DNA from 3 places in the Bifidobacterium sp. ESL0704 genome. Region 3 is predicted to be linked to each of the others. Evidence: riboswitches for the same ligand, from Rfam matches in the RefSeq annotation. Region 3 holds a riboswitch; each other region holds the start of a gene.
The links. A riboswitch is a leader RNA that binds a small molecule or an ion and turns the genes downstream of it on or off. The one in region 3 is predicted to bind thiamine pyrophosphate.
Positions count from the first base shown of each region.

Region 1: another riboswitch for thiamine pyrophosphate. It lies ahead of OZX64_RS04300 (ECF transporter S component); the one in region 3 lies ahead of OZX64_RS02530 (hydroxyethylthiazole kinase).
Region 2: another riboswitch for thiamine pyrophosphate. It lies ahead of OZX64_RS05865 (ABC transporter permease); the one in region 3 lies ahead of OZX64_RS02530 (hydroxyethylthiazole kinase).

Region 1 covers NZ_CP113929.1:1,248,083-1,257,946, reverse strand. The annotation lists gene OZX64_RS04305 (ATP-binding cassette domain-containing protein) at 1-1,529, opposite strand, end outside; gene OZX64_RS04300 (ECF transporter S component) at 1,557-2,186, opposite strand; TPP riboswitch at 2,236-2,347, opposite strand; gene OZX64_RS04295 (dipeptidase) at 2,971-4,338, opposite strand; gene OZX64_RS04290 (DUF3043 domain-containing protein) at 4,479-5,099, shown strand; gene OZX64_RS04285 (FAD-dependent oxidoreductase) at 5,205-6,731, shown strand; gene OZX64_RS04280 (DUF4191 domain-containing protein) at 6,852-7,646, shown strand; gene glnA (type I glutamate--ammonia ligase) at 7,824-9,260, shown strand; gene OZX64_RS04270 (P-loop NTPase) at 9,613-9,864, opposite strand, start outside.
Region 2 covers NZ_CP113929.1:1,626,958-1,636,821, reverse strand. The annotation lists gene mfd (transcription-repair coupling factor) at 1-1,305, shown strand, start outside; gene OZX64_RS05875 (ABC transporter ATP-binding protein) at 1,509-2,273, opposite strand; gene OZX64_RS05870 (NrtA/SsuA/CpmA family ABC transporter substrate-binding protein) at 2,282-3,295, opposite strand; gene OZX64_RS05865 (ABC transporter permease) at 3,409-4,161, opposite strand; TPP riboswitch at 4,310-4,450, opposite strand; gene eno (phosphopyruvate hydratase) at 4,659-5,954, shown strand; gene OZX64_RS05855 (septum formation initiator family protein) at 6,054-6,710, shown strand; gene OZX64_RS05850 (DUF501 domain-containing protein) at 7,027-7,548, shown strand; gene OZX64_RS05845 (Ppx/GppA family phosphatase) at 7,689-8,702, shown strand; tRNA gene OZX64_RS05840 (tRNA-Leu) at 8,998-9,078, opposite strand; gene OZX64_RS05835 (SDR family NAD(P)-dependent oxidoreductase) at 9,733-9,864, shown strand, end outside.
Region 3 covers NZ_CP113929.1:756,210-766,073, forward strand. The annotation lists gene OZX64_RS02505 (FtsX-like permease family protein) at 1-1,067, shown strand, start outside; gene OZX64_RS02510 (bifunctional hydroxymethylpyrimidine kinase/phosphomethylpyrimidine kinase) at 1,323-3,305, opposite strand; gene OZX64_RS02515 (hypothetical protein) at 3,339-3,803, opposite strand; gene OZX64_RS02520 (hydroxymethylpyrimidine/phosphomethylpyrimidine kinase) at 3,793-4,782, opposite strand; gene thiE (thiamine phosphate synthase) at 4,967-5,704, opposite strand; gene OZX64_RS02530 (hydroxyethylthiazole kinase) at 5,984-6,919, opposite strand; TPP riboswitch at 6,911-7,032, opposite strand; gene OZX64_RS02535 (NAD(P)H-binding protein) at 7,376-8,005, opposite strand; gene OZX64_RS02540 (TetR family transcriptional regulator) at 8,318-9,181, opposite strand; gene OZX64_RS02545 (ABC transporter permease) at 9,254-9,864, opposite strand, start outside.

The sequences.
Region 1 (9,864 bases), 490 kb from region 3:
GAGGCATATTGCGAAAGCCTGAACCGGCGCAAGAGCGCCATGGCTTTCTTCTTGGCATCATCCTCCGGTGTTCCGGTTCGCACAAGCCCGAGCATGACTTCTTCCAGTACGCTGCCACGCGCGAACTGATGCTCGGGATTCTGGAAGACGTAAGAGACACGCGCCGCGAGTTCAGTGGATTTCCAATCCATCGGAGAGTTGCCGCTGGCCCCCTTGGCGAGCTGCACAGAGGCTTCGACGCTGCCCGCCACAGGCCGCAGGAGGCCTGCGAGAGTCAGTGAAAGCGTGGACTTGCCGACACCGTTGCGCCCTACTAGAGCGGTGATCTGCCCGGCCGCGAACGAAATGTTGATATGGTCGGCTATGGGCTTGCCGTCGCGGCCGATCGATAGGTCATTAGTGGAGAGCAGCGCCTTGCCGTCGCCGATCGCGGGATCGCTGGCGGGCTCGTCATCGGTATGGATTCGATGGATTTCGTCTTCCGGACGGCGATATCTGCTGGGCATCCAGATACCGAGCGCCGCAAAGTCGAGGTCACGGTTGGCAAACACATCGTCCGGCGTGCCGTCGGCGACCACGATGGTACGACGGAATCCGCTGTGGTCGATTTCGGCAGCGTCGCCGACCTGCGTGACGCGTGCCTTGACCTGATCGTCGGATTCAAGACCCAGAACGACGACCCGGTCGATAAGGTCGATCCAAGGTCCGGCGCGGTGCTCGACCAGCAGCATGGTGGCTTCGGTGTCGCGTAACACGTTGGAGACCGCGCCGATGACCTGCTCGACGCCTTCAGGGTCAAGGTTCGCCGTGGGCTCGTCCAGAAGTAACGCGCCGGGCTGCATGGCCAATGCCCCGGCCAAGGCGAGGCGTTGCATCTGCCCGCCGCTCAAGTGCATGGTGGAACGGTGCAGCTGCAATCCTTCAAGGCCTACGTCGGCAAGACTTTGCCGCACCCGCTGCCAGATCTCGTCACGCGGCACGCCCATGTTCTCCGGACCGAAGGCCACGTTGTCGCCGAGGCGTTCGAAGATCGTCTGCGCATCCGGGTCCTGCAGGACAAGGCCGACACGGCCATGGGCGGCGACGGCCGGGATGCCGTCGATGAAGACGCCGCCTTCGGTGATGCCGCCTTCCGAATCCTCGATGGCGACCACCGGGGCGCCTTCGCCCGGCCTGTCCTCGTCCGTGCTTTGGGCAACCTCCCCGCCGAGCAGGCCAGAAGCGGCTTCGAGTATCGTCGATTTGCCGATACCGGAGGCTCCCAGCAGGAGTACATGTTCGCCGGGGTGAATGTCAAGGTTCAGGCCACGCACGGCGAAATGCCGGCGCGAGGCATGGCGGTAGCCCCAGTTGCGGAAAGCGATAGCCGCAGGCGGCGCTTTGCGGGCAACCTTCTCGCCGGCAGGCTGCCCGGCCTGTGAAGGAGCCTGGCTCTCAGAGGCCGGGATATCCCGAACGTATGGTTTGTGTCGGTCGCCTTCACGCCTACCGCCGCCCTGAGATTGTCTGCCTTGCATACGTTCCCCCATCGATGCCTGAATTCTACCTGATACCACTCACTTGGAAGCGGCACGGACCTGACGGCCCGAAGCGAACTTGTCGATGGCACCGGTCTTGGCGATGGCGATATAGAGATACCACATCAGCACGCCGGCCACCAACGCCCCGGAGATCACCGTGGCGACCAGGTACCAGATGCCGTATGCACCCGTCATGTTGAAGCCTTGCAGATGGGTGAAGAACGTATAAGCCCAGCAGCCGATGGCCGATACCATGCCGGACAACGTGAGCGTGAGCAGGTTCCAGACCTTGTAGGCCACGCAGAGGAACACCACCTCGGCGCAAAGCCCCTGCACCAGCGCGATCAGGAAGGTTTCGGTTCCGCCCCAAGAATTGCCGAGCAGGGCCTCGAGCACGCCCGCCACGACTTCCGCATAGGTCGCGGCCCCCGGCTTGCGTACGATGACGGCCGCAAGAGGACCCGCAAAGAGCCAAAGCCCGTTCATCAGGCCGCCAAGGCCAGGGACAAGCGCGTCCAGCGGAGAACCGATGGGACCATACAGCAGAGCCGCGGCCCAGTAGACGAAAGTGCTGACCACGCCGATGACCGAAGCCACGGCGATATCGACGACACGCCATTTGAGATTCGGTTTGGAGATAATGGTCGTCTGATTTGATGATGTCATGATTTGTGCCTTTCTGTGGTGCACACCGTTTATCGGCGCGCATACCAAGGCACGGGAAAGAGAGACGTCCGTGCGCCGGCATTGTCCGGACTCACGTTCATTCGGTCGAGGAAATCCTCATCTCAGCCGGCCTCTAATGGCCAGCCCCCGTGTCAATTCGCCATCCTAGAGCAATCCCCTGTCAACTGTCAACGGGTGGTCGTGTGGGGATTGGGGCATACAATGCTTCGGAACGCTTACTGGCTGAGCCGTTAAGCGTGAAGCCCAGTGGGCTTCACGTAGGCGAAGTGAGCGCGATGTATCGAGCGCGAAGGCAAAATCTCCGATTTTGCATAGGCCGTGTCTTACGCCCGAACATCGCATATCCCCGCCCCACACTCTGTACAAGGAATCTGACTGACAGGGGTTGCGGGAGGTGGCTCACCAGCGAATAGCTGCCGCCTGAGTGAGGAGCCTTATGACATCGACCGCGCAATTGCGCCCGTATACATCGAGGAACCTTGCGCATGCGGCAGCTATTCGCTTGGAGTAGCACCGACCCTGATTCTGGACAAACTCGGCAAATCAGTCAGATATTTCATGCATTAGTGGCGGCGGCAGATATGCCATGCTGAGGAGTAAAGCTTGGCCAGTGCAAAATCGAAGATTTTGCCTTCGCGCTCGATACATCGCGCTCACTTCGCCTACAGGAAGTCCACAGGACTTCCCGCTTAACGGCTCAGCCCGGAGCGTGTCGAGCATTGTATGCCCCAACCCCCACACGACTGACGTCAGTGCAATCAGCTTATTTGCCTAGTTTGTCCAGAATCAGGGCCTCGGTGAGGACGTTGTTTTTAAGGCTCGTCAGGTCGATGGATTCGTTGGGGCTGTGGGCGTTGCCTTTGGGGTCTTCGGGGCCGGTGACCAGGACCTGGGCGTCGGGGAAGATGCGCTGCAGTTCGGGGATGAACGGAATCGAGCCGCCTTCGCCCTTGTTGATCGGCTCGACGCCGAACGCCTCGCGCATCGATTCCAGCGCATCCTGGGTGGCCTCGGCGTCGGGATCCATGCTCCAGCCCATACCGGTATCAAGCGTGGAAACCGTAACCTCGGCACCGAACGGGGCATGTCCGGTCAGGAAGTCGGTGACGGCCTTGGCTGCATCCTCGGGACGCTGGTTCGGTGCGGTGCGGATGGAAAGGCGGAAACGGGTCTCGTTGGCGATGACGTTGAACGAGCCCTCGACCGGGTGCGCATCGAATCCGATGACCGAGATGCTGGGCTTGGTCCACAGTCTCGAGGCCAACGAACCGGAGCCGGCGAGGCGATAGGAGGAGACCACCGAGGAATCGGCTCGGAAGCCGGCCTCGTCGAGGTCGCGCTGGAGTCCTCCAACGGGGTCGCCGCCAGTGAGTCCGGGAATGTTCAGCGATCCGTCCTCGGCATACATCGAGGCAATGAGCATGGCCGACAAGGTATTCGTATCAAGGACCGGGCCGCCGAACTGTCCGGAATGCACCGGATGCTCCAGGGCACGCACGGTGACATCCAGATCGGTGTTGCCTCGAAGGCTCGTGGTGAGACTCGGGATTTCGGCGCTCCAATTGCCGGAGTCGGCCACGATGATGACATCCGAATCGAACGCGTCGCGGTGGGACTCGATGAAGGGGATGAAACTCGCCGAGCCCATCTCCTCCTCCCCTTCGATGAAGACCTTGACATTGACCTTCAGATCGTCGCCCAATGCGTGCAACGCACCGGAATGGATGGCGATGCCGCCGCCGTCGTCGGTCGCGCCACGTCCATAAAGACGTCCGTCGATTTCGGTCGCCTTGAACGGGTCGGTATCCCAGGCCGAGGCGTCCGGGACCGGCTGGACGTCGTGATGCGCGTAGAGCAGCACTGTAGGCGCTTCGGGATCGACGATCTTGGAACCGACCACCTCGAACGCTCCCGGAGTGCCGTCAGGGTTCTTTGACTGCACCACTTCGGCGTCCACCCCACGTTCCCTGAGCTCGTCGGCCACGAATTGCGCCGAACGACGCATGTGCTCGCCGGTGATGCCCTGCGCCGAAACGGATTTCAGCGCGACCTTCCTGCTCAGCAGATCGACGACACGCTCGAAATCGTCATCAACCCGAGAGCGCAGTTCTTCCTTGTCCAGTACAGCCATGTGATGCTCCTTGTCAGATTTGTCCGTTATCTCGATCATCACACAGCCCCGGGAAAACGCGAGAAAACCGTTGAATATTCCTCTGTTCCCTGCTCTTTGCCTCGATTCGCGAGTCGAGACTTGCCCGTAATCTCAAGAGAATGACATGGAATCCCTTCAGCAAGGACAAAGACAAGGAAACGGCGCAAAAATCCGTCGATTCCACATTACAGGAATCTGAAGCGCAGGAAAGCAAGGGGCATCCCACGCCCAAGCGCAAAGTCGCCGAACAACGCAACCTCCATCCGCTTGTTCCCAAGAACCGCAAAGCCGACCGCAAGGCTGCTAAAGAGCGTATCCGGAAAAAAGAAGACGAACAGTACGATGCGATGCGCACCGGCGATGTGGCGCATATGCCGCGTCTCGAACGTGACCCGGCGCATATCTACGTGCGCGATTACGTCGATGCCCGTTTCAATCTCGCGGAATACTTCATCCCTGCGTTTTTCGTCATCATGATTCTCACCATGGTGGTCGGCTTCATCTCACAGGCGCTTTACGGCATCATGATGGTGTTGATGTATGTGTATCTGATCGCTTCGGTCATCGACGTCGTTATTATGTGGCACAAGCTCAAAAAGAAGCTCATCGAGAAATTCGGCGAGAAATCGGTGGCCAAGGGCACGCGCATGGCTTCCTATGCGTGGGGACGTGCGCTTCAGCTGCGTCGTTGGCGTATTCCCAAACCGACGTCGAAGAAACGCGGCAACTGGCCGAAGTAAAACCTTCGATTCGCCGGCTTTGATACAAGATACCTTTGCACCCATTCATAAGATATGGAGGCAAAGGTATTTTCTTACCTATAGGGCATAGACATTGGGGGCAAAATGCAGAATACACATGTTGACGTTGCCATCATCGGCGGCGGTCCTGGCGGGTATGCCACGGCATTGCGAGCCGGCGAGCTCGGACTTTCCGTCGCCCTGATCAATCGGGAAGACCGGCTCGGCGGCACCTGCCTCAACCGCGGATGCATCCCTTCCAAAGCCCTCATCACTGCAACACGGGCGATACACAACGTCAGGGACGCCAAGCGCATGGGCATCGACGCGAGCATTCAAAACATCGATGTTGCGAAACTGGCAGACTTCAAAAACCATGCGGTGAAGGCGATGACCGATGGCCTGGCCTCGTTGCTTGCCGCAAGAAAAGTGACGGTCATCAACGGCGTCGCCTCGATCGTCGGGAAGCATCACGTCGAAGCAACGGCAGCCCAGACAGATACCGAAAACCGCGATTGCGCCGGTCCGGAGCACATCGCAGAAACCGACCGTTCACCCATCCCCCATTCCGATACCGCGCAAGGGACTCCCGTTGAAATCACCGCCGACAACATCGTGGTGGCTACCGGTTCACGTCCCCGACCGTTGCCGGATCATCCCTTCGAGGGAGTGGTCATCGATTCCACCCAGGCGCTCGATCTGCCAACGTTGCCGAAATCCGCGGTCATTGTCGGCGCCGGTGCCGTGGCTGTGGAATTCGCATCGATGTGGAACGCGGCAGGCGTCGACGTGACCCTGCTCATTCGTCACGAACGCGTGCTCTCCCACATGCACCGCCGCACGTCGATGGCACTGACTCGTGCACTGGCCAAAAACGGGGTGCATATCATCACTCACAGCCATCTGACCGATATCGATGACTCTGCGAACTCGGCAGGTGCAACGGTGCGCTACTCCAGCGACAAGGACAAAGACGCAACCGAGCATCAGATCCAGGCCGACGTTGTATTGGCGGCCATCGGACGCGATCCCAATACCGACGCTGATTGGTTTACGAGCTCCGGCATCGAACTGGATGAACATGGTCTGGTGAAAACCGACGATTTCGGACGTACCGGCCAACCCGGCCTCTGGGCGCTGGGAGACATTACACCAGGACCGGCCCTCGCCTACCACGCCTTCGAACAAGGCATCGTCATCGCCGAATCCATCGCAGGCCGCGACCCCAAACCGGTCGACGACACCACGGTTCCCGAAGTCGTGTTCTCGACCCCGGAATTCGCCAGCGTGGGATTGACGATCGAACAGGCCAAAGCGGCCACCGACATCCTCGAGCCCCAAGAGACCGCCTACCCGATGATGGGCAATGCCAGGATGCTGATGAGCGGCGAGGCGGGTTCGATGTCCATCGTCTCAGGGGCTTATGGTGACAAACCCGATACGCCGGTCGTTCTCGGAGTCCACATGCTCGCCCCGGATGCGGGAGACCTGATAGCCGAAGCCGAACAGCTTGTCGGCAATCGCGTGGCACTCAGCGATGCCGCGCGCCTCATCCACCCGCATCCCACCTTCAGCGAGGCATTCGGAGAGGCTCTGCTCAAAGCGGACGGACGGCCGTTGCACACCAGATAAATCCTGCAAGTTCGCAACGGATTTCCGCACAGGCGACGCAACCGCATGTGTTGCGTCGCAACCACTCCCTAAAATCAGGGTTTAGTTTGTCCGTGCCCGATAACGCAAGTGAGGAAGTCGATGGCCAAAAAGAAAAAGGCGAAAAAAGACAAGAAACAGGGCCTGAAAGTCATCAATCAGATTCGCCAGATCTATAAATACACGCACGCGGAAGACAAGGCGCTCCCCTGGCTGCTTGCCGTTGCGTTCCTGCTGCCGTTGGTTGTCGGCGTCATCGTCGGCCTGTTGATGCGCTGGAGCTGGCTCACCTGGATTTTCATGGTCATCCTGCTGGTGATGGTAGGCGTGCTGCTGTTCACCATGACGCTGACCAATCGTGCAGACAAAGTCGGCTATGCCAAGCTTGAAGGCCAGCCTGGTGCTGCGGTCAGCGTGCTCGGCAATATCAACAAGGCCGGTTACAACTTCCCCCAGACCCCGGTCTGGATCGATCCGAAGACCAAAGAGGCGATTTGGCGAGGGACCGGATACAACGGTATCTATCTGTTGGCCGAAGGAAGCGAAAGCCGCACGAAACGACCGCTGGAGCGTCAGAAGCAGTCCATCAAAGGCGTGACCGCCGGAAGCAACATTCCGGTCTTCGTCATTTCCGTCGGCACCGGAGAAGGACAGGTACGTCTCAAGGATCTGCGCAAGACCGTGCTCAAATGCAAAAGCTACGAGCCTGTCGAGCACAAGTTCGCCTTGATGAACAAGATCCATCCACGCCGTCGCTTCGTGCTGACCAAGGATGAGCTCGATACGCTCAACAGCCGTCTGCGCACCCTCCAGGAGAAGCGCGGTCTCGGCATTCCCAAGGGCATCGATCCCACACGTCCGCAGCACATCAGCCGCCGAGCCATGCGCGGCCGGTGATCCCATCCTCTCGTGACCAAATCGCGAGAGGATTTTTTTATCCCGCATTTCCTTGAAATTCAAACGAATCTGAATTGAAAATCGCCGTCCGAAACATATTCGTAACTCAAGACGCGACGTGACGAAACTCATTACCCTACACTTATACATTGTTAGTACAACGAAAGGAACGGTCCATTGACTGCACTCGAAACGAAGGAAGACCTCGAAGCCCTCATCAACACGGAAGGTGTGGAATACATCTCAGTGCGCTTTACCGACCTGTTGGGCGGCCAACAGCATTTCACCGTACCTGCCAGCGAATTTCTGAAAGACGCGTTCACGGACGGCGAGCCGTTCGACGGATCGTCCATCCGCGGTTTCCAGGCCATTGAAAACTCGGACATGAAACTGGTTCCGGATGTCTCCACCGCCTTCATCGACCCCTTCCGCAAGCACAAGACGCTTGTCGTGGCGCATTCCGTGGTCGACCCGATCACCATGGAACCCTATTCGCGCGATCCGCGTCAGGTGGCTGCCAAGGCCGAGGCCTACATCAAGTCGACCGGCGTGGCCGACACCGCCTGCTTCGCTCCCGAAGCCGAATTCTTCCTGTTCGATTCCGTCCGTTACGAGAACACGATGCAGCGTTCCTTCTACGAAGTCGATTCCGTGGAGGCGCCGTGGAACACCGGCGCTGAGCTCGAGGCCGACGGCTCGGCGAACATCGGCTTCAAGAACCGCGTCAAGGGCGGCTACTTCCCGCCCGCCCCGCAGGACCACAACCAGGACCTGCGCGATGACATGGTCGCCAACCTGCAGAAGGTCGGTCTCATCCTCGAGCGCAGCCACCACGAAGTCGGCGGTGCCGGCCAGCAGGAGATCAACTACCGCTTCAACACCCTGCAGCACGCGGGCGATGACCTGCAGAAGTACAAGTATGTCGTGCACGAAACCGCGTTCGAAGCCGGCAAGGCCGTGACCTTCATGCCCAAGCCCATCGCCGGCGACAACGGCACCGGCATGCACTGCCACCAGTCGCTGTGGAAGAACGGCAAGCCGCTCTTCTACGACGAGAACGGTTACGGCGGCCTTTCCGACATCGCACGCTGGTACATCGGAGGCCTCATCAAGCACGCCTCCTCGGTGCTGGCTTTCACCAACCCGTCGCTCAACTCGTACAAGCGTCTGGTGCCCGGTTACGAGGCCCCGACGAACCTCGTCTATTCGGCACGCAACCGTTCGGCCGCCATTCGTATTCCGTTCGCCGGCACCGCACCCGCGGCCAAGCGCATCGAGTTCCGCGTTCCCGATCCTTCCTGCAACCCGTTCCTCGCCTTCTCGGCCCAGCTGATGGCCGGCATGGACGGTGTCCTGAACCACATCGAGCCTCCGGCTCCGGTCGACAAGGACATCTATGAGCTGCCGCCAGAGGAGCTGGACAACATGAAGCACGTCCCCGCCTCCCTTGGCGAGGCCATGGACGCCCTCGAGGAAGACAACGACTTCCTGACCGCCGGCGATGTCTTCACCACCGACCTTCTCGAGACCTGGATCAAGCTCAAGCGTGATGAGATCGACCAGCAGCGTCTGGCCCCGACCCCTCTCGAATACGAGCTCTACTTCAACTGCTGAGCCTGTTTATCCGCTCATCATTAACGTGTCTGCCACTTCAACAAGGTGGCAGACACGTTGCTGTTCTTTCCAAGAAATCACCGAAAATGAATGAACAGAGGGCATTCCCTTCCATCAAGATGTGAATCTTCTTATTTTGTTCACCACCGAGCGTCGCAGAATGGAAATTCGTAAAAGGCTTATTGAGCTAGACATGGCTTCCAGCCCGGCGGAAAAGTGTGAGCCCCAAATGAACATTTAATCAGAGCATATCCATCAGAATCATTGAAATTCGAGCGTTCTCAGACTTTGTGCACATTATCGAAATGTTCATTTGACTTACACTTTTTTGAATTTAGAAAAGTGTAAGTCATCACCGCATTAAGCTCTCCGCCAGCGTCTTAAAGGCGTCGGCAACGGGAGTATTGGCGAGAGATCCATCAGGATTGAGAACAGCTGGACGACCTGAATCATCGATTTCTCGGATTTCCGGTTGCAGGGGAAGTTTGGTCAGCAGCGGTACATCGTAGCCAAGCGCCTCGGTCAGCTGGTCGGATACGCGCTGGCCTCCTCCTTCGCCGAAGATGCGTAGACGTTCGCCTTTGTGATCGAAATAGCTCATGTT
Region 2 (9,864 bases), 870 kb from region 3:
CCGAAAATCAAGTTCAAGGACCTGGGCCTGCTGATCATCGACGAGGAACAGCGTTTCGGCGTCGAGCACAAGGAGACCCTGAAGGCGCTGCGCACCAATATCGACGTGCTTTCGCTTTCCGCGACCCCGATCCCCAGAACGCTTGAGATGGCCGTCACCGGCATTCGTGAGATGTCGACGTTGGCCACCCCTCCCGAAGACCGTCTGCCCGTGCTCACCTACGTCGGCGCCTACGAGGACGCGCAGGTCACCGCGGCGATTCGTCGTGAGCTCTTGCGCGGCGGACAGGTCTTCTACGTGCACAACCGTGTCAACGACATCGACAAGGTCGCCTCGAAAATCCACGAGCTCATCCCGGAAGCGAAGATCGGCATCGCCCACGGCAAGATGGGGGAGAAGCAGCTCGACAACATCATCCAGGACTTCTGGCATCGTGATATCGACGTACTCGTCTGCACCACGATCATCGAGACGGGACTTGATATCAGCAATGCCAACACGCTGATCGTCGACCACGCCGACCGTTTCGGCTTAAGCCAGCTGCACCAGCTGCGTGGCCGTGTCGGGCGGGGCCGGGAACGCGCCTACGCCTACTTCCTCTACGATCCAAGCAAGCCGATGACCCAGCAGTCGCACGACAGGCTCGCCACCATCGCCCAGAACACGGCGCTCGGAAGCGGCTTCGACGTGGCCATGAAGGACCTCGAACTGCGCGGCACCGGCAATCTGCTCGGCGGCGAGCAGAGCGGGCACATCGAGGGCGTCGGTTTCGACCTCTACGTGCGCATGGTCTCCGACGCCGTCGAAAAATACAAGGAACCTGAGCGCAAAGAATCCGTCGCCGTCACCATCGATCTGCCGATTGAAGCTTCGATTCCGGTCGACTACATCGATTCTGACAAGTTGCGTCTCGAGGCCTACCGCAAGCTGGCCAGTGCGCGCACCGAGGAAGACCTTACCGAGCTTCGTGAAGAACTGACCGATCGCTACGGAGCACTGCCAGAAGAATTCGACACCCTCTTCGATGTCGCCAGGCTTCGTAGAAAAGCCCGTGAGCTCGGCATTTCCGAAATCGTCACACAGGGCAATCGCGTCCGTGTTGCCAAGATCGACCCGCCCGAGTCGCTGCAGATGCGTATTTCCCGCATCTACAAGGGCTCGCAGTATCGTCCGGTCACCCATACGCTCCTGATTCCCGCGCCATTCGGCGGTTCGCTTGGCGGCAAGCCGATGAGCAGCCCCGAGGTGATGGGCTGGGCTGACCAGCTGCTCGAAGATCTGGCGTGGCGTGGAGGCTCGCGTTAGGTAGAGCAGGACAACCGGCATCGGCACAATCAAACGGATGGCCGATGCTAGTGATCAACGGCTTTGAAGCGTTGCGGCATCCCGAGATGGAGGCCGGCGATCTGAAGGTACCAAGCATGCCGGGAACCGTTGCCGGTCGATAGCCGCTGCCGCCGAGTGGACCTTTTGTTGTTGTTCACGAAGGCGGTTTGATGATCCGCACCTTAGTTGGCAGATCTTGCCTCCTGCGTTCCGCTGTCTTTGCCATATAACGTCCCGCGTAGCCGATCTTCGATTTGTGTGTGGTTTTGGGGGCGTCCCTCGTCGTCCAGATTATTGCGGTCGATGTGGATGTCGTCGGAAATCTCTCCGTCGCAGAGCACCAGCACGCGGTCGGACAGGCGCGTGGCCTCAGCGATGTCATGGGTGACCATCAAGACTCCCCATTGATGCCTGGCGCATAACGAGGCCAACAGGTTCTGCATGTCAAAACGTGTGAGCGAATCAAGGGCGCCGAATGGCTCGTCGAGCAGCAGAAGCTTGGGATCACGTACCAAAGCCCTGGCCAACGAGGCCCGTTGCGCCTGTCCACCGGAAAGGGACGAGGGCCAGGAATCGGTGTGGTCGGCAAGCTGCACCTGCGCCAGGGCTTTCTGTGCGATATTTCTCCGGTCGCTCTTCGAGCCCGGCAACCCCAATGTCACGTTGTCCCACAATCTCATCCACGGCACCAACCTGGCGTCTTGAAAGGCGAGCGCGAACGATTGTGTGGCCTCCATCGTTCCGGTGAGCGGCGTAAGAAGTCCCGCTACAATGCGCAGCAGCGTAGATTTGCCGCATCCTGAGCGGCCGATCAGCGAGACGAATTCGCCTGTATTCACCGTGGCGTTGATATCGCGGAGGATTGGTTTATCGGCAAAGCAGAGACCGATATGTCGCAGACAGAGCAGGGGACGATCGTCGGATTGTCTTGAAAGCCGTGGCGGCATATTCGCCCTCATTTCGTGCAGTCGATGATATGGGAGTCGATGTCCGGTTTGGTCTTGATGAAACCGAAATCGACATATTGCTGTGCGATGTCGTCAACCATCTTCTTGCCTTTGGCGTCCACCGGCAGGATCTTCGGTATATCGAATTTTCTCACCTGCTTGATGATGGTGTCGGAGGCTCCGAATTGCTTGTAGGTCTGATAGATGAACTCGGGATCTTTTTGGGCCTTGTCGGATTCCTTGACCAACGCCTGATAGAGTTTCTTGACGATTTGCGGGTGCGTGTCGGCGAATTTCTTCGATACCATATGCACGCTCACATTCTTGGAATCATAGTGTTGTCCATTGGTGATGAGGCGGGCACCGGGGGTGGCCATCGCTGTGGCGAGGTTCTGGTCGTAGGTGGCCAAGGCGTCGATTTTTCCGGATGTGAACGCGGCGGCGAAATCCGTCTGGCTCAGCTCGACTTCGGTGACTTTTTTCGGATCGAGCCCGGCATGGCGGAACGCGGCGTTGACGACGTAATCGCCGGTGGCGCCTTTCTTGTCGATGCCGATGCGTTTGCCGTAGAGCTCTTTGAGTGTGGTGACCTTTGAATTCGGCGCGGCGACGATGCCTTGGGAATCCCCGTCATAGTATTCGATGGCGAAGGCGACCCACGGCTGCTTCTGGTCGATGAAATCGATGAAGGCTCCCAGCCCGGTGCTGGCGGCGTCGGCCTTGCCTGCCAAGACGGCTTTGTATGAGGTGTCCGGCGGGTTGAACGGTCCCATGAACTTGGCTGTGTAAGGCTTCATCGTTTCGGCCACGAATGACTCGCTGTGTATCGTGGTCAGGTAGTTCGCCGTCGAAAGGTAGGCGACGCGAACGGTGTCTTCGGGTTTCGACGTGCCCGATGTCCCTGAAGGGGCGCCGCAGGCGGCCAACGCCACGACGGCCGCTAGCGTACAGGTCGCCGCGCATAGACGACGTATCGCGGAATGATGTTTGCTCAACGACGATGAGATGAGATGGTTTGTCATAATCTTCCTTCTTCAATGTTGTCTGTTGTGTAAGTCGAATTTGCCTGGTGGCTTGAGATGGGGAAGTTGCCGCACTTTGATAAGAAATGATTCCGACAGGGCAGCGACTCGGCTCAGTGCTTACGCATCCATGGGGTCAGCGCGTGTTGCAGCATGCCGACGATGGCCTCGCTTGAAAGGCCGAAGATGGCGTAGAGCACGATGCACAGCACCATCTGATCGGTACGTGAGAACTGCTGGGCGCGTGAGAGAATGTAGCCGATGCCGACCGACGAATTGACCGTCTCGCAGGTGACTAGCGCGATCCAGGCCACGGTGATGGCGAAGCGCAGGCCGGTCATGAAGCTCGGCAGGGCTCCCCGGAAAAGAATTCTGCGCAGCACCAACGGTCTGGGCAATCGATATGCCTGGGCCAGTTCGATGAGCTTGGGGTCAAGGTTACGGATACCGTCGCGCACATTGACATAGATCAGACCGAACACCCCAATGGCGATCAGCGCGATCTTCATGGATTCATCGATGCCCAGCATGATGATGAGCACTGGTGAAAGCGCTGGAAACGGTATGGCGCGCAGCATGTGCACCGGTTTGTCGACAAGGTCGAAGCCGATGGCTGACGCGCCTGCGATGACGGCGATGGGCACGGCCAGGACGATGCCCAGCACCAGACCCAAAAGCACGCGGGCCAGACTGATGCCGATCGAGGGGAAGAGCAAGCCTTCGGCGTTCAGATCGCCGCATGCCTTGATAACCTCGATAGGCGAGGGCAGAGGCCGAGAATCAGCTGGAGACAAGGTGGCGAAAAACCACCAGAGACATAAAGCGAGCGTGGAAAGCCAGGGGCCGGTCATCCGCAGCAGTCTCATGCCTTCCCGTGGCAGCAGGTTCGCGCCTGCACCCCGTTTGGAGGGCATGGTTTCAGCGTCATCGAGGATGCCGACGATATGCCGCATGCCCGATGATGTCGACGATGCTGATGATGAAGTTGCCGAATGGCTTTTCGGACGCACAGCAACGTTGTGCATCGGACATCCCTTCGATAGCATTACCTACATCAGGTTCGATGGGTATGATCTCAGCCCGGCCGGTTCGCTTTTGCGCTGTCGCGCGCCAGTATTTTTCAGACATTCGGCTTGGGCACCCCATGTCAAAAAGCATTAGAACTCCCGAGCTGGACATCGAGACGCGAATCGTTCAAGACTTGGGTAAACGAAAAGCTCGTTAGCGACCCGGCAGATATGGAGAATTTGTCCGCACGCTATATGTGAGCGCTCACATAAAAAAGCCGATTTCGCTGGTTTACGTCCATCAAAGACATTAATCTTGGAACTGTTAACGTAAGTCCAGCTTTAAAGGAGTAATTGTGGCAGCAATCGAAAGCGTATATGCCAGCGAGATTCTCGATTCCCGTGGAAACCCGACCGTCAAGGTCACCCTCGACACCGTTGATGGCGCCGAAGGCATCGGCCTGGTTCCCTCCGGCGCTTCGACCGGCGAGGCCGAGGCCTGGGAGCGCCGCGACGGCGACAAGTCCCGCTATCAGGGCAAGGGTGTCCTCGACGCGGTGAAGGCCGTCAACGAGGTCATCGCCCCCAAGGTCATCGGTATGGACGCCACCGACCAGCGTGCCCTCGACGACACCATGATCGAGCTCGACGGCACCCCCAACAAGGGCAAGCTCGGCGCCAACGCCATCCTCGGCGTCTCGCTCGCGGCCCTCTATGCCGCCGCGGAATCCGCCGAACTGCCGCTCTACCGCTACATCGGCGGCACCAACGGCCACATCCTGCCGGTTCCGAACATGAACATCATGAACGGTGGTGCACACGCCGATTTCGCCACCGACATCCAGGAATACATGATCTCCCCCTACGGCTTCGATTCCTATAAGGAAGCCCTGCGCGCCGGCGTTGAGGTCTATCACACCCTGAAGTCCATCCTGAAGAAGGATGGCCATGAGACCGGTCTGGGCGACGAGGGCGGCTTCGCTCCGAAGATGAAGACCAACGAGGATTCCCTGAAGTACATCATGCAGGCCATCGAGGCCGCCGGCTACAAGCCGGGCGAGCAGATCGGCCTGTGCCTCGACGTGGCGTCCTCCGAGTTCTACAACAAGGACACCAACACCTATCACTTCGACGGCGCCGACCGCGATGCCGACTACATGCTGAACTACTACAAGGAGCTCGTCTCCAAGTATCCGCTGGTCTCCATCGAGGATCCGTTCGCCGAGGAAGATTGGCCTGCATGGCAGAAGATCACCGCTGAGATGGGCGACAAGCTCCAGTTCGTCGGCGACGACCTGCTGGTGACCAACCCGAAGCGTCTGCAGAAGGGCATCGACCTGCATGCCGCGAATTCCCTGCTGGTCAAGCTCAACCAGATCGGCACCGTCACCGAGACGCTCGACGCCATCGAGCTCGCCACGGCCAACGGCTTCACCTCCATGGTCTCCCACCGTTCCGGCGAGACCCCGGACACCACCATCGCCGACCTCGCCGTCGCCAAGAACACCCGTCAGATCAAGACCGGTGCTCCTGCCCGTGGCGAGCGTATCGCGAAGTACAACCGCCTGCTCGAGATCGAGGAGGAGCTTGGCTCCACCGCCGAGTACGCCGGCTATTCCGCGTTCAAGGCTTGCAAGAAGTACATGAAGTAACTTCAAGCTGAAGTTCCGGCCACGGTGCTTTGTTGCGCTGTGAGCGTTGCCCGTCGCATTGACTCTGCTGAGTCGAATGTGACGGGTATTTTATGTCTTATGGGCATTACGAATGAGAAAAGCAAGGTGGAGCGCGGCAAGAAGCAGAGCCGCCGCCGCGGTTCAGGCCCGGTTGCGTTCTTCGTCGCTTTTTTCATTGTCGTTCTTGGTGCCATCCAATTGGCGGCGACTTTTCACAGTTATGCTTTGAATCTTGCGGAGCTCAACGGGCTTAAGCGGCAGGAAGCCGCTTTGGTCGTCAAAAAACAGAATCTTGAAAATGACATCTCGCGTTGGAACGACAATGCCTATGTCACCGCCCAGGCGCGGGAGAGGCTGGGCTTCGTCTTCCCGGGAGAACAGGCCATCCATGTCGAGCATCCTGAAGCGGTCACCGGTGTGAAACCGAAATCCGAGAGTGCCGAGCAGAACGATGCCGATTCGGACAAACCCACTTTGCCTTGGTATCGGGAACTGGCCTACGGCTTCAAAAAAGCCGATGAGCCGTTGAAAAAAGCCAAAACCGATGAGGTCACCACTCCCAAAGCCGTTGGCGGGAAAGCCGTTACCGTCCCGAATTCAGGGAATAAGAGCAAATCAACGGATAATAAAACGGATAATAAGAATGTCACGAATTCGCAGAACCAAAAGGGCCAGAAGGCCGACGGCGGCAACGCACATGGCGGAAAATCCGGTGCCAAGGCAAGTGGGCAATAGGCGAGTGACAACTATCAGCGATTCGGCTTATGGCAGGCGTGTGGGTTTCGATTTCTGGGGCGTTCATGCTGGCGATGTTGGATTTGACTGATCGACGATACATTGAATAAACAACGATAAACAAGAGCGACTCATCGACTCACAGAAAATAAGGAACAGCGTGCAAGAACAGCAATCCCAATCCACACAATCAGTAAACCCGAACGCACGGGAAGCGCAGCGGCGATCTTCTGCCGATTCCAATAATTCGCCGTCTTCCAGCAGAATTGATGAAAGCGGCCTGAAGGCACAGGCCAAGGCATTGGTGGACCGCGTGATGGCCAGCAAACCCAGCGATGATGACGTGGCTTTGGTCAACAAACAACTGGGACGTTTCCCGCGTGGCATGGTCGCCGTCGGCGCGCGTTGTGTGTGCGGCAGGCCGCTGGCGGTGGTGACGCGCCCTGTGCTGCCCGATGGGACTCCGTTCCCCACCACCTGCTACCTGACCAGTCCGGAGGCCACCAAGGCCGTCTCCCGGGTCGAGGCGGACGGTTCGATGCGGCATTATACCGATCTGGTCCAGCACGACGAGACGATCCGCGGGCAATACGAGCAGGCACATCGGCTTTATCTCGCCTTCCGTCACGAGCTCGCGACCCGTCTTGGCGACAGCGAGGAGCATATCGCCGGCACGAGCGCGGGAGGGATGCCTGTGCGCGTGAAATGCCTGCACGCGCTCGTGGCGCAGACGCTGGTGATGGGTGAGGGGGCCAACCCCGTCGGCGACATGGTGATGAAACGCATCGCCGACGAGTTCGCCCCGAACGTCTGCCGTTGCACCACACAGCTGGATTGAGGCGGCCTGGGCTCGTTGCTGCCAGGCGTGTCGCGGTATGGATGCGGGTGTTCGAGCGCGGCCGCAATGGCGGCAATGTTGCGGTGGACGGATAATGTCGAAGATGGCAAAACAAACGAGACAAAAACGGATGGTGTTGCATGAAAGACGAAAACAAGGATTTTGTGACCGTTGCCGGAATTGATTGCGGCACCAATTCCATCCGTCTCAAGGTCTCCAAGGTGTTCGCCGATGGCAGTGTGGAGGATATCGTGCCGCGCATGCTGCAGGTCATCAGGCTTGGCCAGGATGTCGACAAGACCCACCGTTTCGCTTCGGACGCCCTTGCGCGCGCGTATGCCGCTGCCAAGGATTTTGCGCAGGTGCTGAAGGAACATCCGGTGGATGGATTGCGTTTCGTCGCCACCTCAGCCACCAGAGACGCCGAGAACCGCAAGGATTTCGAGGACGGCATCGAATCGATCCTGGGTGTACGCCCCGAGGTGATTGCCGGTACGGAGGAAGCCGCGCTGAGTTTTTTGGGAGCCACCGGAAGCGTGCCGCGCAAAGGGCTGGAAGCCCCCTATCTGGTAGTCGATCTGGGGGGAGGATCCACCGAGATGGTGATGGGCGGCGACGGAAAATCCGCGCCGGCGACAAGCGTGCAGTCCGCGTTTTCGATGAACATCGGTTCGGTCCGCATGACCGAACGCCATTTGCGCTCTGATCCGCCGACCCAAGACGAGATTGCCGAGGCCAGCGAGGACATCGACCGGCATATCGATGAGGCATTCGGGCATGTGCCGGCGGGATCGACCCGCACCATCATCGGCGTCTCCGGAACGGTGACCACGATGACCGCGCTGGTACTGGGCCTCAAGGCTTACGATCATCGTGCCGTCGACGGCGTACGCGTATCGTATAAGGACATTTTCGAAGTCGACGATCGCTTCCTCAACATGACCCGCGCCGAACGCGCGACCTACAAGACGATCCATCCCGGCCGCATCGACGTGGTCGGCGGGGGAGCGCTGGTCTGGAACCGTATCCTCACACGCGTCTCGCAGGCCGCGCAACGCGACCACGGCGCGCCGATCGATTCTTTCGTCTCCAGCGACCACGGCCTCTTGGACGGCATCGTGCTCGATTACGGGGCAAAGCTGCTGAAAAACTAATTTCGTGGCGTCAGTAATCGTCTCAACGACGGGTGTTGTGGCAGTAGGTCTGCTTTTAACATGCTGGCCGAATTCAGCAACGTAGATGAGATTGCGCATGACTGACAGTGATTGGCCTTCTCGTGCTGGCCGAATTCGAAGTACATGGTTGAGCGTTGCACCAGGTGCGGTTGATGAAGTCATGCACTCAATTGGCTGCGAAATGAACTCAAGATGAATTCATGGAAGTCTGCGAGTGCTGCTTGAGTTTTTTGAAAATGCCGGAATTGCAATATTTTCAGTGATGAAAGCAAAGTACCCCCGGTGGGACTCGAACCCACAAGCCAATGGCGGCTGATTTTAAGTCAGCTGCGTCTACCAATTCCGCCACGGGGGCACGTCGGCATCGAACCGACAAACCATCATTATGCCATGCCCGCCCTACCTTGTGGTGTTGCAAGGGGATTTTGCATGGGTCTGCTGTCGTAATCGGCGGTTCATTTGCCTACGCCTTGATGCTCATTGCCATGATGACGGTGCCGTACGTCGTGGCTGTCCTGTTCGTCAGGCCCGAGCTGATGGCAGTTCGTGAATGGCAGGCAGAGTGGTCCTGTGACGGGCTGGGGCGGACCGCGCGCTCATCACGGTAACGTGGAAACATTTGGGCGAAACGCATTGAGTGCCCGTCGTGTTTTGGCGGGTTTGCGTCTGGAACTCGCCGTTCGAGCATGTGTGCTTTTGCCTTTTCTGTGCCAATTAATGGTTGCGCGATTGTCAAGGATTTGAGGCAGAGTCGGGGTTTCTGATTTATTTTTGTGACAAAAGTCATATGCTTTATCTATAAATAATAATTATTATCATAATATAATAATGTTTGATGGATTGTCGAACCTTGATTGTTCGAAGGGATGTCAAGGATGCAACTGCCGAGTTTCCTCTGCTTTGCATGATGCGGTGGGATTGGGTGCGTCCATTGCAATGAGCGAGCAGCATCTTTTCGTGATGCTGGGTATTGAAGGGTTACGACGGCAACGATAAGGAGTGGTGTGTGATGGCTGATATCGACCCGAAGGATGTGTTTTCTCTGGGTGCTCTTGTCAAGGACGTGGCTACGGGCGGTGACGATGTTGCCGTTTGTTTTCCGGGTCACGGAAGCCAGTCGTTGGATATGTTCGATGGCTTC
Region 3 (9,864 bases):
GCTCGGTGGCGCTGCTGACGGCAGGATTTGCGGTGCAGGGTTCGATTTCCGGAATCAACGAGCACCAGTTCGGCGGTGTGATGCATTATAATCTCATCGCCGCGCAGAACGCGCATGTCACCGACCAGCAAGCCAAGGCCATCGATCGTCGCCTTCAGAAATCGGACATCAAACGCTCTCTGCCCGTCCACTACGAGTCCGTGAGCAAGGTCGCCGGGCGCAATGGCGACAAGCAGTCCGTCACCATGCTCGTGCCGCGCGATACCGCGACTTTCAACGATTACATCAAGCTCAACACTCGCCGTGGCCACCATCCGCTTTCGCTGAATTCGAACGGTGCCGTGATTTCCGAGCGTTTTGCGAACCTCGTGCATGCCAAAAAGGGCGACGCCATCGACTTCCAGAACGGGTCCGGCAAGACCTACCGTGTCAAGGTCACCGGCATCTGCGAGATGTATCTTGGCCATTTCATGGTGATGAGCCCGGCAGCCTATCGCACGGTTTTCGGGCAGCGTTACCAGACCAACGCCTATATGGTCACCCTGCGCGACGGCAGCATGGCCAACACCAAGCGGGCATCGGCTTCGTTCATGCGCATCGGCGGCATACAAGGCGTGGTGCAGAACACGACGCTGATGCATGAGATCGATGTCGTCGTCAAGGCCCTCAACCAGATCATGTGGGTATTGATCATCGTGGCGACCATGCTCGGCGTGGTCATTCTCTATAATCTCACCAACCTCAACGTTTCCGAGCGCATCCGCGAGCTCTCCACCGTCAAGGTGCTGGGCTTCTACAACGGCGAGACCACGATGTACATCTACCGCGAAACGATTCTGCTCTCGCTGCTCGGCATCGTCGTCGGCTACGGATTCGGCATCTGGCTGCACCGCTACATCATCACCGCCGTCCCGCCGGACGACGTCATGTTCGACCAGTCAATCGGCTGGTTGCCGTTCGTGGTGCCGCTGGTCGTGGTCGGCCTCATCACCGTCGCACTGGGGTTCTTCGTCAACACCAAACTCAAGCACCTCGATATGCTCGAGGCCCTCAAGTCCGTGGACTGAAAGTGCGCCAAGCTGTGTGCATCGGCATAGGTCCGTACTTATCCTGTGTTGCTTCGCGGGTTCCCGTCAAAAAAGTGCGTTTGAGCGGGGCGTGGATGCACATTTCTGACGCCAGTGTCAAAAACATGCATTCTGGTCGGTCTAAAGTGCACATTTTTGACGGTGGCGTCAAAGAAGTGCACCTTTGCCGACCTTAGATGCACTTTTCCGACGGAACACTGTGGTTGTGCGGATGGTAAGGCTATGCGCGATTAGTCACGCGTGGCGGGTAAGCGCTTGGTTGAAGAAGCGGTATTCGTGCTCGGTGGAGCCTAGGGCGGCGTCCATCATCCGGCGGTAATCGGCCATGGTGGCGTCGGCGGCGAGCCGGTCGCAGATGCGCAACTCCTCGAGCGTGCGCGAGGCGAAACCGGGGTCGGCGTACATGCGGATCCACAGGCCGTAGGGGTGATGGTCGAGGTCGAGCCGACGTTCGCGCACCTGCCGCGCCATTTCCTGACCGACCACGGAATAGACCCAATAACATGGCATGACCACGGCTACCAGTGCCGAGTATGAACCGGTGTCGGTGAAGCGATGTTCGTGGCCGAGGTAAGCGGCGGTCGTCTCGCTCATCGGCGCGCGTTCGACGCCGAAACCATGCTCCCGATACCATTGCCTGTGGAATGTCAGCCCTTCTTCAAGACCGTACGAGGCGGCGTCGGCGAAGAACGCGCGTTCGTGCGGGTCGGCGGCGCGGCTGCTCGCCAGCGCCAGCAGCGAGGTGTAGTCGGTCAAGTAGATATCGTCCTGATGCAGGTAGAACGAGAAATCCTCGAGCGGCAGCGTTCCGTCAAGCATGCGTTCAAGGAACGGCATCGTGGCGATGCGTTTGCGGATTTCGGTAGAGCGACGCCAATAATCCTCGGTAAAGCTCAAACCCGTAGGGGAGTGCTGCCAGGTGAAATCGACAGGCCCGTGCCCGCGTCCGACATGCAGGCCGTCGGCGGCTGCGATGGCACCGGTCATCCACGCCTTGGCCCGTTTCGCGGTTTCGACCCAATCGCCGCACTGCGGTCGCAAGGCCGCCAGCGTGCTGGAAAGCGTATCGCCGGTGCCGTGCACGTTCTTGGTGGGGACGGCCTCTCCCTCAAGCCGCGTGACGGCGACCGAAATATCTGGTGTAGGGAGGTTGTACGCGGCGGATGCGGTGCGGGCCATGCGTGCATTCCGCGGTAGGGACGTAGATTTGGACGTGCATGAATCCTGTGCCGCCGACGCGAGGTTAGCTGCATCAGCAGGTGAATCGTTGTCGGATTCTGTGCTCGGGCCGGATGGCGATGGCGTGGTCTTGCATGTTGCCGCGCCTGTTGGTTTTGCGGCGGTGTCTGCGGCCGTACCCCCAGGCGTCGGCACCACGAGGATATCGGTGCATTCGCTGTTGCCGCTGAGTGCCAGGGCGCCGCCTTTCGCGTAGACGGCCACACCGAAATGGGTGGCGACGGATTTTGCCAATGTTTCCATTTCCGAGTATGTACGTGGGGCTTGCGGGTTGGCGTGTCTGGGTTCCTGTCGCTGTTCAGACGCCGAAGAACCGCCGTTGAGCGTGCTTCCAACATTGTTTTTGTCTGTGGCAGCGCTGACGGCATCATGGTCTGATGCTGTATCGTCATCCATCATTTCCAGTGCGGCCAGTTCCATCGCATTCGGTGTGATGATATCGGCCATAGGGACCAACGTCGCCAGCGCCCGCTCAGCCTCCGGGGTAAGCAGGCTGTCGCCGGACTTTGCGTACATCACCGGGTCGAGCACGACGGTTGGCTTGGCTTTGCCGCGAGTCCTGTAATCGTCTAGCAGCGCAACCAGCCAAAGACGTACGGTGTCGACCAGTTCCGGTGTGCCGAGCATACCGATTTTCATGGCATCGATATCCGCGTCGTCGCTCACCGCCTTGAGTTGTGCGAGCAGAAACGACGGCTCGACGTTGACGATGTCGGTGACGCCTTGCGTGTTCTGCGCCAGAATGCTGGTCATCGCCGCGTAGCCGAAGACGCCTTGTGCGGTGAACGCCTTCATATCCGCCATCGTGCCGGCTCCGCCGATCGGGTCTGAGCCCTCGATGGAGAGCACGCGCAGGCGCGAGGGCTTGGCGCGGCCCAGATCGTTGTCGTAGCGCTTCTGCATCGCAAGAAGTTGGGCGGTGGCCTCGTCGCAGCTTGTGTTCGTGCTGGTATCAATGTTGGTTTGTGGATTGCTCATAGGGAACGCTCCTGTTGTCTCAAGGTTTCAGCGTCATGATTTGACGAATGTTACTGGATGATGGACGGCTGATGTTTGCCCTGGTGTCACCGTTTTGCGAATAGTGTTGGATTTTTGACGGTTGGGCTGTCTTGGTGTCATTGTTTGGCGAATATTGCTGGTTTCCTGACGGTTGGTTTGGCTTGGTGTCATTGTTTTGCGAATAGTGTTGGATTTTTGACGGTTGGGCTGTCTTGGTGTCATTGTTTGGCGAATATTGCTGGTTTCCTGACGGTTGGTTTGGCTTGGTGTCATTGTTTTGCGAATAGTGCTGGTTTCCTGACGGTTGGTTTGGCTTGGTGTCATTGTTTGGCGAATAGTGTTGGATTTTTGACGGTTGGGCTGTCTTGGTGTCATTGTTTTGCGAATAGTGTTGGTTTCCTGACAGTTGTTGTGGCTTGATGTCATTGGTCTCCTGATACGCCAAGCTAACTGTTCTCGGATGCGTTCATTGCTCATCGCGCCAGCGCCACGCGTGATCCATCGGACCCGAGCCGGCTCCGAGGTCAAGGCCGGCGGCAATGCAACCGGTGAGATAGTTCTTCCCGCTCTGCGCGGCCTGTGCCAACGATTCCCCTTTGGCAAGGCCGGCGGCGATGGCGCTGGAAAGCGTGCAGCCTGTGCCGTGGGTGTTGGGATTGTCGATGCGGGCATGGCGGAACCAAGTCATTTCGCCGTTGTTGAGCAACAGGTCATTTGCCTCGCCTTGTCGGTGTCCGCCTTTGACGAGCACCGCGCAACCGCCGCAGCGTTCGGATATCCGCTGAGCGGCTTTGATGGTGCTTGCCTCGTCGCCAATGGTCAGCTTATGGGTTGACGTGGCGTCGCACGGTTTGGCAATTTTTCTGGCAGTCGTGTTGTTTGCGTTGATTGGCTTCGCAGTGTTGCCTTCATTGTTTGTGTTGGCGGTTTCTGCGTTATTGTCCGTGTTGTTCAAATCGACTGTTCTCAACGTGTCAGCGATAGTGTAGCCATCGTCATGGGGATATTGCGCCCCAAGATTCGCGATGGTTTCGGCTTCGCGGATATTGGGAGTTACCAACGTGGCCAGTGGCAGGAGCTCTATGCACAGCGCATCAACGGAGCTTGCGCTGCTCAGTCGGTCGCCGCTGGAAGCGATCATGACCGGATCGACCACGATGTTGGTGGCGTGAAAATGCCGGAGTCGCTCGGCGATGACCTCGATCAGCTCAGCACTGGGCACCATACCGATTTTGACGGCATCCGGCCGAATGTCCTCGAATACGGCGTCGATCTGCGCGGCCAAAAGCTCAGGGGAGGTGGCGGCGCTGGCCCGCACCCCCGTGGTGTTTTGCGCGGTCAACGAGGTGATGGCGCTCATCCCGTACACGCCGAAGGCCATGAACGTCTTGAGATCGGCCTGTATTCCGGCTCCGCCCGACGAGTCACTTCCTGCGATGGACAGCACTGCCGGCAGCCGGTACGGGTGAACGCCGGAAGCGCTTGACGAACGAGACCCAACCAGTGGTGAGGTTGTTGCGGATGTCTTCGTCGTTGCAGATATTGCACCTGTTTCGGCTGTCGTTCCTGTATCGGTACCGCACGAACAGTGGTTTTTTGCCATTTTGTGTTTGCGGTTTTGTGTTGTGTGCCGCGACATTTCAGCCACGTTTCGAGCGCGAGGTGTTCCACGAATCCACCATGGCCTTGGTGGTCGCTTCCGGATCGTCTGCTCCGGCGATGGCCGAGACCACGAACCAGCCGGCAGCCTGCGTCTGGGCCAGGTCCGGCAGGTCCTCCAGCTTCACGCCTCCGCCCACGACGATGGGGTAGTTCGATTCACGGCACAGCGCGTTGATGGATTCGGTGTCCTGGGTGTGGCGCTGGTGGTCGGCACCGATGACGATGCAGTCGGGTTTGGTGGTGCTCGGATGCAACGGGCCCGCGCCGATGTAGTCGATGGTGTCGGCGGGCAGAGCGTTGGCGGCTTTCACTTCGTCCAGCACCTTGCAGCTTAAGCCGATGATGGCGTCCGGTCCGAGCAGCTTGCGTGCCTCAGTCGGATTCAAATCGTCCTGTCCGATGTGCACGCCGTCGACTTTGATGCCCATATCCCGGCACTGCCAGGCGGCATCCACACGGTCGTCGATGACCAGCGGCACGGATTGCGAGGCACCGGCCTGCGCGATGACTTCGGCGCTCTGCCGCGCGATTTCGGTGATGTCTCTGGCGTCTCCGGGCTTGACACGAATCTGGACGAAGGTGATGCCACCGGCCAAGGCCTGTTGCACGATGTCGGGGACAGGCCGCGATTTGGTGTCTGCCGGGCCGAGCACGAGGTAGGAACTCAGGTCGAAGTTCTTGCGCATGGAGGCGAATGATGGATTGTTGATGGTCATGATGATTGGCTCGATTCTTTGAAATATCAGTGATGGTGTTGGTGCTGGAGAGCAAAGGCCCGCAGCGGATTGTCCGAATCGGATTTATGCGGTTGACTGGAAGGCGCTGCTGATCGCTTCTAATCCCACGAAAAAGGATTTGACATCGGGCAAGAGGCAGGAAACCAGGCTTTCTGCCTCTAACCCATGCGGAATGTACATTTGCCGTTGCGTTAGAGGCAGGTTGCTAGCATCTTTGCCTCCAACAACGCTGTTTCGTGCGGATTGGAAGCCTTCCGCCTACGCCAAGATTGGTGAGGCGGCGATTTGCTCGGGTGTGGTCGACCACAGGCCGTCGAGGAAGGCGACCTGGAATGAACCCGGGCCGTGCGAATTGGACTCGCCGGTCTCGCTGGCACGGTTGTAGAGGGCGCTCGCGGACAGTGCCGCGGTCAGAGGATCGGCAACGGCCAGATAGGTTGCGGTCACACCGCCAAGCGAACAGCCGGCTCCGGTGATCTTGGTCATCATCGCGCTGCCGCCGGGCAGACGATAGGTGTGCTCGCCGTCGGTGACGAGGTCGGTTTCGCCGGAAACAGCGACCGCGCCTTGGCCTTGTGCGTCGGACTTGGCGATGAACCGTGCAAGTGCCTTGGCGCTGGCCTCGGCCGCCTCGACGTCATCGGCGGATTCCACACCCACCGGTCCGCTGGATTGCTTTGAAGCGTCTTTTTTGCCATCCACGGCATCCTCATCCAGCGGCAGCTCCCACATCTCGCGCAGTTTGATGATCTCGGAAGCGTTGCCGCGGATGATGGTCGGCGGGGCCGCCTTGAACGACTTCAAAATGGCGGTGCGTGTGGTGCCCATTCCCGCAGCCACCGGATCCAACACCCAGCGATGGCGATCGGCGTGGAATTTCTGCGTGATCTGGGCCAACGCGTCCTTGTAGAACGGCAGCAACGTGCCCACGTTGATATAGCTGGCCCCGCTTGCCGCTTCTCCGCCCGCGATGTCGTCAGGCAGGAAGCTCATCGCCGCGGTGCCGCCCGCTGCCAGCTGGGCGTTGGCGACCAGATTGATGGTCACGAAGTTGGTGAAGGACTGGGCCAGTGGCGTGGTGTCGCGCACCGTCTGCGCGGCCTTGCGAATGAGCTCGCGCAACGGGTCGTTCGCCGCCAAATCGTTGAGATTACTGAGATTGCTGTTTGCTGATGAGTATGCGTCATTGACCATATTCGCGTCTCCCTACGATGGTATTAACCAACAGGTTCCAAGGGTCGAGCATTGTGCCCGTCTCAACTTGCGTGACCGCCGCAGCGGCTTCGCAGGTTCCCCTGCACTTACAGCTCAAGACGCTATGTCCTTCATTGGACAAGAGATTGTGGCACCTATTCGCGTGCGGATGGCCGACGCTTTGTGTGGGATTCTGAAAACGCGTGCGGCATGGGTTTGCGGCATTTGAACAGCATTAAGCCGCAAACCCATGATGGATGGGTCGTTTATCATGGGTTTGCGGCTTTGAAATATACCGATGCCGCAAACCCCGAATAAAGAGGTTGCTTATCATGGGTTTGCGGCTTTTCCCCTTAATCAAGCCGCAAACCCATAATCGAGGCCATGGTGCCGATGTCTCCGGTTCACGGTTGTCGTGTTGGGTGCGGCTTGGTTGAAAGTCGGGTTGTCGGAGACTTACCAGCGCACGGAGATGCGCTCGCGGTCATGCGGATGCTCGGTTTCGATTTCGTCGACCATGGCGATGGCGTAGTCGGCGTAGCTGATGGCGCTTTTGCCGTCCGCGTCGGTGGTGTAGTCCTCGCCTGCAAGCACGTAATGTCCGGTGCGCTCGCCGTCGGCTTGGAAGTCGCCGGCAGGGCTGATATAGGTCCAGTGCACGTCGTCGCGGCGGCGTAGCGCATCGAGCGCCTTGCCCATTGCCAGCGGCACGCCCTTGATGGTGTCGGGGAACGAATCCGAAAGCTGGGCCGTGTGTTCCTTGTTGGTGTAGAGGCTTCCTGCACCGCCGACGACCAGCAGCCGCGTGTCAGTACCGGAAAGAATATCGGCCAGATATTTCAGCGAGGTGCTGTATTCGTCGAATTTTGCCGGATCAAAAACACCGAAAGCGTTCACCACCGCGTCGAAACCGGCGAGGTCGGTGGCCGTGAGGTCGTACAGGTCTTTGATGATGGCGTGCTGGGCTTCGGTTTTGTTCTCGCCGCGCACGACGGCGGTGACGTCCATACCGCGTCTGACGGCCTCGGCTGTAATGAGCCGTCCGGCCTTGCCGTTGGCGGCCACGACTGCGATGTTCTTGCTCATGGGTGCTTCCTTTGCTTGCGATGTCGGGTGGACGCGATTTGGTCCATCTCGTTGAAGTGTGTCGCCGCTATGGTATGCGGCATTACTTTTCACTATAACGTCAATCGTCATGCTGGGTGTTCCGGTGACACGTGAGATAGTAGATAGGTCTTGCAAGCCTTGGTATTACGCGGAAAGCGAGTGAAACGGGCCGACTGCGAATATGCCTTGGGGTGAATGGCTTTCAGCGGTGACAGCGGTGCTTCAGGCAACAGATTCGGGCAAGCCGCCTGGCGCTGGTCAGAGCCGTCGTTCTGAGCGTGGTTTCCGTCTTCAGTCTTCGACCTCGGTGTCCCACCCGGAAATCAAGGCGTCAAGGGCTTTGCGGTATTCGACCTGCATGCTCCATGGAGTGGCGGTGTCGGTCAAAGGCGCCAACAACGTAGCCAGTTCGGGGGATTGGCGCATGGCCTCTTCTCGAGTTTCGTCTGAAGGGTCGGTGCTGGATCGTTCGCTGTCGCCGAAGGGCGCGACGGCTTCGGCCAGCACGTAGCCGGTGGTCAGGATGGTGGCTCCCTGAATCAGCCCCAGCAGATCGTCCGGCGGATTCTTTTCGGCGAGAACGGGCATGAACGGTTTGATGGCGTCGGCGAGCAGCTGATATTGCTCCAACGTATCGATGGGATGAGTGGCTACCAAAATGGCCGCGTTGGGGTGCCTGAGCAAGGTGGTGTGCAGCTTTATTGCGTAGCGCTTAACATGGTTTTTCCAATCGCTGGCAATGGCATTGGCCGCCGCACCTGATGTTTTTTCTGGCTTCGTGTCTGTTGGCGTATGGGTGAGCGTATCGGTCGTTCTGTCGGGAGCGTTGCCGTTTCCGGCGTTGCCGTCGTGATTCACCGATGCCTCGGCGCCGCATGCCTCGCCGGTGGTTTCCTTGCTTGGCTCCTTGTCGTCAAGTCCGGCAAGCGTCTCGCGCCAGATTTGTTCGGCGATGCCGTCGAGCAATGCGTTCTTGTCGGGTAGATGCCGGTATAAAGCCGTGTAGGAAACGCCGATTCGCTTGCCCAACGCTCGCAGGCTTAAGGCGGCAAGGCCATCCTCGTCCACAATGGCCAGCGCATTCCTCAAGAGCGTTTCCCGGTTGAGCGTGCCTCTGTTTGTGCCGGTTTTTGCGGTTTTGGCCTTGCCTGCCATGCATCCCTCACTACCTGTCGCACAATGTCCGGCTACTGATCGGGTAGCCGGACATCGGACGTTCTGCTGTCGTTATCTGTCCACTTTGGCCTGCCTGCGATATCCTGCCAGAACCAACAGTGCCAATACTACGCTCACCGCTACGATGACGCCCGTCGGTTTGAGGATGTCGTCGACATGCGCGCCTTTAAGGCTGACGCGTTCGATGGCGTTCAGCGTCCAGTAGATCGGCGAGAGTTTGGCGACGGGCTTGGCCCAGCCGGGGAATGTGCTCACCGGGGTGATGGCACCGCCGACGCATGCGGCGAACATGCCGATCAACACGGAAACGGAGATGGCGGTCATCTGAGAGTTGGAGAACAGGGTGATGGCGACGCCGAAGAGTGTGACCATGATCAGGAACATCAGTGCGGTCAGGGCCAGCGCCCAGAAGTCGCCGTGGATGCGATAGCCGTCGATCGGCACAGCCGCCGCTACCACGATGACGAATTGGAAGACCTCCATCAAAAGGGCCACGATAATCTTGCCGACCACGACCTGACCCAGCGGTGTGGGTGAGGCGCGCAGACGGTCCCATGTGCCCCATTTCTGCTCGTCGAAGAACATCCCTACGATGAACTGGACGGTGAAGAAGGCGAAGAGGATGGCGAAGGCGGGCACGGCCAGTTCGGTGCCGTTGATGT